One region of the Ectobacillus soli genome, then DNA from elsewhere that is predicted to be linked to it. Evidence: riboswitches for the same ligand, from Rfam matches in the RefSeq annotation. Region 1 holds a riboswitch; the other holds the start of a gene.
The links. Region 1 has a riboswitch for glycine ahead of ACAN53_RS09290 (amino acid permease). Riboswitches for the same ligand answer to the same signal wherever they lie in the genome.
Positions count from the first base shown of each region.

Region 2: it holds a riboswitch for glycine, as region 1 does, so the genes downstream of both, ACAN53_RS06290 (ACT domain-containing protein) here and ACAN53_RS09290 (amino acid permease) in region 1, are expected to answer to the same signal.

Region 1 is NZ_JBGJZM010000001.1:1,802,892-1,806,325, reverse strand. Features, by position in the region: gene ACAN53_RS09290 (amino acid permease) at 260-1,606, opposite strand; glycine riboswitch at 1,770-1,849, opposite strand; gene ACAN53_RS09285 (DEAD/DEAH box helicase) at 2,279-3,434, shown strand, end outside.
Region 2 is NZ_JBGJZM010000001.1:1,201,513-1,204,946, forward strand. Features, by position in the region: gene ACAN53_RS06280 (MFS transporter) at 1-430, shown strand, start outside; gene ACAN53_RS06285 (PFL family protein) at 461-1,822, opposite strand; gene ACAN53_RS06290 (ACT domain-containing protein) at 1,888-2,163, opposite strand; glycine riboswitch at 2,305-2,381, opposite strand; gene recQ (DNA helicase RecQ) at 2,645-3,434, shown strand, end outside.

The sequences.
Region 1 (3,434 bases):
TATAAAGATATTTATCTATCTAAATATAGAAAGAATATGTTTTCATCAATCGTTTTTCAAAACATGTTCTTTCTTTTGCTGTTTATCAAGGTTAGTATTTTAAATTTATATAAAAAAATACTATTCCTCAACATTGAGAAATAGCATTATAGCGACATTTATTTGATGATCCTAGCTGTTTTGCACCAATGACATCCATCTGTCAGTTGATTAAATCAATCAAATATAACCGAATAAATGAAAGGGCTTTTTGAAGTAATTATTTTATATTTTTCAGTTTGAAGAAATACAGTATGAATAATAGTGCAAACCATAAAGGTGTCATTAACAGGGCTAAACGAGTCGCTGCAGCAAATAACATGATGATTAAAATGAATGCAAATAGTGCTAGTACGACATAATTAATAAATGGTGTGAACGGTGCTTTAAAAATGGATTGTTTTCGTAAATCTGGACGTGATTTGCTATAACGTATATGAGAAATTAAGATAATGCTCCAAACCCAAATAAAACAAATGGCACTAATGGTAGTTACAATGCCAAAAGCCTGTTCTGGAATTAGTTTACTTAAAAGTGCTCCGATAGAAAGAACAATCGCGGATAGGATCAAAGCATTACTAGGTACATAATTTTTATTTAACTTTGCAAGTCTAGCTTTCTTCTCATTATGAACACTTAAGTTATATAAAATTCTGCTTGTTGAAAACAAACCACTATTACAAGCTGAGGCTGCTGATGTTAAGACAACGAAGTTAATGATTCCAGCTGCTATTGGGATTCCTACTAAACGGAACACCTGTACAAAAGGACTGCTAGATGGACTTAATTGAACCCATGGATTAATACATAAAATGATGACAAGTGCTCCCACGTAGAAGAACAGAATTCTAAGAGGAATTTTATTAATCGCTGATGGAATGCTTTTTTGTGGATCAGCTGTTTCTGCTGCAGAAACACCTACTAACTCAACGCCAACAAATGCAAATACGACCATTTGGAATGAGAGGAAAAAACCAGATATTCCATTTGGAAATAGTCCACCATAATCCCATAGATTTGATACTGAAACAGCTCCCGTATCTGTTTTGAATCCTATGAATAGGAGAACAATTCCTATAATAATTAAAGCAAGAATGGTGATGACCTTAATTAAGGCAAACCAAAACTCTAACTCTCCAAAAAGTTTAACAGTCAGTAAATTCAGCCCTAATAAAATGACTAAACCGATGATTGCAGGTATCCATTGAGGAATGCGGAACCAATATTGTACATAGACACCAATTGCTATAAGATCAGCCATGGCTGTCATAATCCAACAAAACCAATATGTCCATCCAGTCACAAAGCCTGCCCACGGTCCAATATAATCTACAGCAAAGTCTGTAAATGATTGATACCCCGTATTCGATAGAAGTAATTCTCCTAATGCTCTCATGACAAAAAACACTGCAATCCCAACGATTAAATAAGCAAAGATAATAGAAGGGCCTGCCAATTGGATCGCTTTACCTGAACCTAAAAACAAACCAGTTCCAATCGTACCACCAATTGCGATTAATTGTACATGTCGATTCTTCAAATCTCTTTTTAACGCTTGCTGTGCCACTGCAATCCCTCCAAATTATATTGATATTTATATGTAGTAGTCATAAAAATAATAATTTTTATAGCTATTATTTAGTAAAGTATTATTTTTTTTAGATAAAAAAATGAGATTGGAATTCTCCAATCTCATTAAACGTCAGAATAATAACATAGCAAATAGCTTTGTTTATCCTTCTGTCCTTTTGCCTGAGATTGTGAACCCTTCGGCGTCGCAACGATTTGCGATCTCTCCAGAAACTGCTCCTGTTATAGTTTTACCCATAACAATCATAGCAACCTATTTGATTGTAAGTAATCAAAAAAACGGCTAAAAATTATTGTATGATAGTTTAGAATTCTACCAGTATTAATTGAAAAGGTCAAGGTCAGTAATATGAAATCTGTTTGGTCTTTATGATAATATTTATATTTTGCTCCATTCTTCAAAATAATTTAAAGCTCAATTTCAATTGTATAACGAGGCGGGGCTATTTCTGATTTGCAAATAAAATAGCTGCTATTGAAGTAACGGGTGCCATGCTTAAATATGGCATCGCCTTTTTCTTGTTCCACTACCAGTTCGATTGAACAAAGAATACATGAACATGATAAAATGGGACAAGTGAAGAAAAATAGTACAGGCTTCGAATATATAGATACCCTTCGACAAATAGAAAGGAAGGAGCGGGAGTACATGGATATAAAAATAAATTATAAGATGATAAAAGAAATGTGCGGTACCGTCTCCTTCAAAAGAGGAGAATCTTTTTATCAAGCGAGTAAAGTAACATTTAACCAGTATAGCCCGGATTTCTGCGAAGCCACCGTTAATGGAACGGAAGACTTTCATGTCACAATTGAAGAAGATGTGAAAGGGGTCATGCAGACGAAATGTAGCTGTCCTACGTTACCAAACTTCGGGAAGTGTTGCCAACATATTGCGGCCGTTTTATTAGCCATTTATGAACAGCAACGACAAGGAACGTTTCCTATCGGGGTACAGGGTCCGCAATCCAATTCTGGAGAGCTAACAGAAGACTTCATGAAGCTCTTCCATGACAGACCAACTCGAACAAGTGGACATCAGCTTCATTTTGAAAAAAGAAAAGTACTTGATGTCAAGTTCATCTGTAAGCCGTTCTCGATAGGAAAAGGTCAGTACTTGTTTGGAATGGAAGTAGAGATTGGTCATACGAAGCTAAAAAAAATTCGAGACTTTCTACAGGACGTAAAACATGGGGAACCCAGTAACATATCCTCTACATTTAGATATGACCCAGGTCTTCATTGCTTTTTAAATGAATCAGATGCGATTATTCATCAACTCGTCCGGGTCGTACATGATGAAAAGGCCTTTTTAGAAGCATTACCGAACCATTCTGACTGTACAGTTAGTAATCAAACATTACTTATTCCGCCATCCACTTGGGTGAGACTTATCCCTTTACTCACAAAGACTCCGTTGGTAACAATTGAGCATGATGGTCAGTCTTTTGAGAGCCTGCGAATGATGGATGGACCACCTCCTATACAGTTTACATTTGAAGAAAGCGAAGGCGATGATTACCAATTGATGATTAAGGGCTTTGACCGAATGGTCGTTTTGAATTCCTATAGTTCTGTGCTATGTGACGGGATAGTCTTTCGGTTAGAAGGACAGGACTGTGAACGATTATCCGAACTAAAGCAAATGCTAACATCTCCATCTACGAATCATATTCCGATTCCGCAGGAACAAATTGATTTTTTTCTAAAAAAAATCGTACCTGGTCTGAAAAAAATTGGCGATGTTCAACTGTCTAAAGCGTTATCTCAGGAGATTATGAAAACACCACTTGTTGCCAAGCTTT
Region 2 (3,434 bases), 600 kb from region 1:
TGTGAATTTAGGAGGAGCATATAGTTCTATGTATATGGGGAAGAAAGCAGATCAATATGGTCGTCCAGTCACCTTAAAAGTATCATTATTCATTATGATCTGTGGAGCAATCTCTACACTAATTCCTAACTTTATTATTAAATTATTAGGAATTACGATCTTCACATTCGGATTTTTTGGGAGTCATTCAGTTGCAAGTTCATGGGTGGGAGCCAGAGCTCAATCAAACAAATCGCAAGCTTCTTCATTATATCTATTACTATATTATGTTGGATCTAGTTTAGTTGGTTCGATTGGAGGAATTTTCTGGACAAATTATAAATGGATAGGAGTTATTTCGCTAATCGTATGTTTATTATTAAGTGGATATCCCCTTATCCTTGCTTCTCAAAAGAAATATCAAACATCTCCTAGTCTTGATCATAACTAAGAAAAGCAAAGGCTTCTGCCTTTGCTTTTCTTAGTTAATTAACGATTGTAGCGGAGCTGGAATCCGTCCTCCTCGTCGAATAAGCTTCTCGGAGCTGAATGGGTTTACGCCCATCACAGGAGCACGTCCAAGTAGCCCACCAAACTCAACCATGTCGCCTTCTTTCTTACCTGGAACTGGGATAACGCGAACGGCTGTTGTCTTTTTGTTTATCATTCCGATTGCTGCTTCATCTGCTATCATCGCAGATAAGGTTGAAGGGGAGACATCTCCTGTTATCGCAATCATATCAAGTCCTACGGAACAGACACAAGTCATCGCTTCTAGTTTAGACAACGTTAAGGATTGATCAATAATTCCGCGAATCATCCCGTTATCTTCACTTACTGGAATAAAAGCACCACTTAATCCGCCGACGTAAGAGCTTGCCATCGCACCGCCTTTTTTAACTGCATCATTCATAAGAGCAAGAGCTGCAATGGTTCCGTGAGTACCAACACGTTCAAGTCCAATTTCCTCTAATATTTCAGCTACACTATCATTTAAAGCATTTGTCGGTGCGAGAGATAAGTCCATAATACCAAATGGAACATCAAGCCTTTTTGCTACAACTCTTCCAATAAATTCTCCAGCACGCGTAATTTTAAAAACTGTTTTTTTGATGATGTCGGCTACTTCACCAAGATCAGCATCCGGGTATCGTTTTAACGCGTGTAAAACGACGCCTGGTCCACTTACACCAACATTCAAAACGACTTCTCCTTCACCAGAACCGTGGAATGCTCCGGCCATAAAGGGATTATCTTCAACAGGATTGCAAAAAACAACAAGCTTAGCGCAAGCAATTCCATTTCTATCTTTGGTACGCTCAGCAGCGTCCTTTATGATCTCACCTACTTGACGTACGGCATCCATATTTATTCCAGTTCTGGTAGTAGCGACTGAAATAGAGGAACATACTCGCTCCGTGACACTTAATGCTTCTGGAAGTGCATCAAGCAACGTTTGGTCACCTTTTGCAATTCCCTTATGTACGAGAGCGGAAAATCCGCCTATGAAGTCAACTCCTAGTTCGGTTGCTGCTCGGTCAAGTGTTTTTGCTAGCTCAATTGTTTGCTGCAAGGTTGCATTTCCTAGTAGTTCAGCAATGGGGGTAATGGAAATTCGCTTGTTTATAATCGGTATACCATACTCCCGTTCAACCTCTTCAGCAACCTCTTTTAATTGGCTTGCATAAGTTGTAATTTTTTGATAAATACGAGTATTCATCTTGTCAAAATCAGAATCTGCACAATCTCGTAAGCTAATTCCCATTGTAACAGTCCGTATATCTAAATTCTCCATTTGAACCATTTGGATTGTTTCTAACATTTCATCAAGTGCAATTGCCATATGTTTCTCTCCTCTGCTGTCTCCAACATAAGGATGTCCAACCCTTATGCTATCTGAGATATACCTTACACGCGGTGCATAGCGTGAAAAATTTCTTCAAGTTGAATGTTGATTTTCAATCCCATCTTTTCACTAATCATATCAAATTGATTTTGTAGCGTTGCTAAATCTTCAATGGTCGATACATCTACAATCATCATCATTGTGAAAAAGTCCTGTAAGATTGTCTGACTAATATCTAAAATATTCACATCATTGTCTGCTAATACATGAGTTACCTTACTAATGATTCCAACTTGATCTTTTCCAATTACGCTAACTACTGCTCTTCTGGTCACTATGTTCACCTCTTTATGTTGGTAGAAATCCGTGTTGAATTGTTGTACAACTATGAATAAAAAAAGATATAAAAAAGGATATAAAAAAGGATTGGAGTTTCCTCCAATCCCAGACAAGTAAAAAGAATAACGAAAGGTTTCATCGATTACTCTTCTGTCCTTTTGCCTGAGATTGTGAATCCTTCGGCGCTGCAGTGTGCAGTCTCTCCAGAAGCTGCTCCTGTTATAGTATTACCCATAACGATCATAGCGGCAATTTCTAAATATTACATCGATTCTATCAATTATTTTGGAGTTGGTCAATACGAATACACTCGTTCTTTGTTTTTCACTACCGACACGATAGAAAATAAGCATATTTCATGAACGGTTGTTCATCTTCGCCAAGGAACTTCGTGTATCATAGTGAAGTGCCTTTTTCATAGAAGAAACAGCTACTTCATTCTTTATGCTATAATACAAGTAGAATGGAGGGAAAAAGTGCGTGTCTACAAAAGCTAGTAGTTATTTACGACAATATTTCGGATATGAATCATTCCGCGTAGGTCAAGAACAGATTATTGAACACGTGTTGGCAGGGGAAAACACAGCTGGTATTATGCCAACAGGTGGTGGAAAATCAATTTGTTATCAGATTCCTGCTCTTTTACTTCCTGGTATAACCCTCGTAATATCACCGCTTATTTCATTAATGAAAGATCAAGTAGATAGTTTAGAACAAGTGGGTATACCTGCAACCTATTTAAATAGTACGTTAACATTTGAAAAAGCCAAAGAGCGTATGCATCGTATGCAGCATGGTGATTATAAAATCTTATACATAGCCCCAGAACGATTGGAATCTCCTCAATTCATGGAAGAACTTCAAAAGCTTTCTATCTCGCTAATTGCAGTGGATGAAGCCCATTGTATTTCACAATGGGGACATGACTTTCGTCCAAGTTACGTAAAAATTCAAACGTTTCTACAACAATTTTCTAACAAACCGACCGTTCTTGCTCTAACTGCAACAGCTACACCTGAGGTAAGAGAAGACATTTGTCAATTGTTAAACATACCGTCAGAGCATACAGTAATTACAGGATTTGAACGGGAAAATTTATCCTTCAAAATTGTAAAAGGACAAAATCGTCTCCAATTCGTAACAGATTATGTAAAGAAGAATAAAACAGAAGCTGGAATTATATATGCTGCAACGAGAAAAGAAGTAAATCATGTTCATGAATATTTAGAAAAACAAGGGATACAGGCGGGAAAATATCATGCAGGTATGA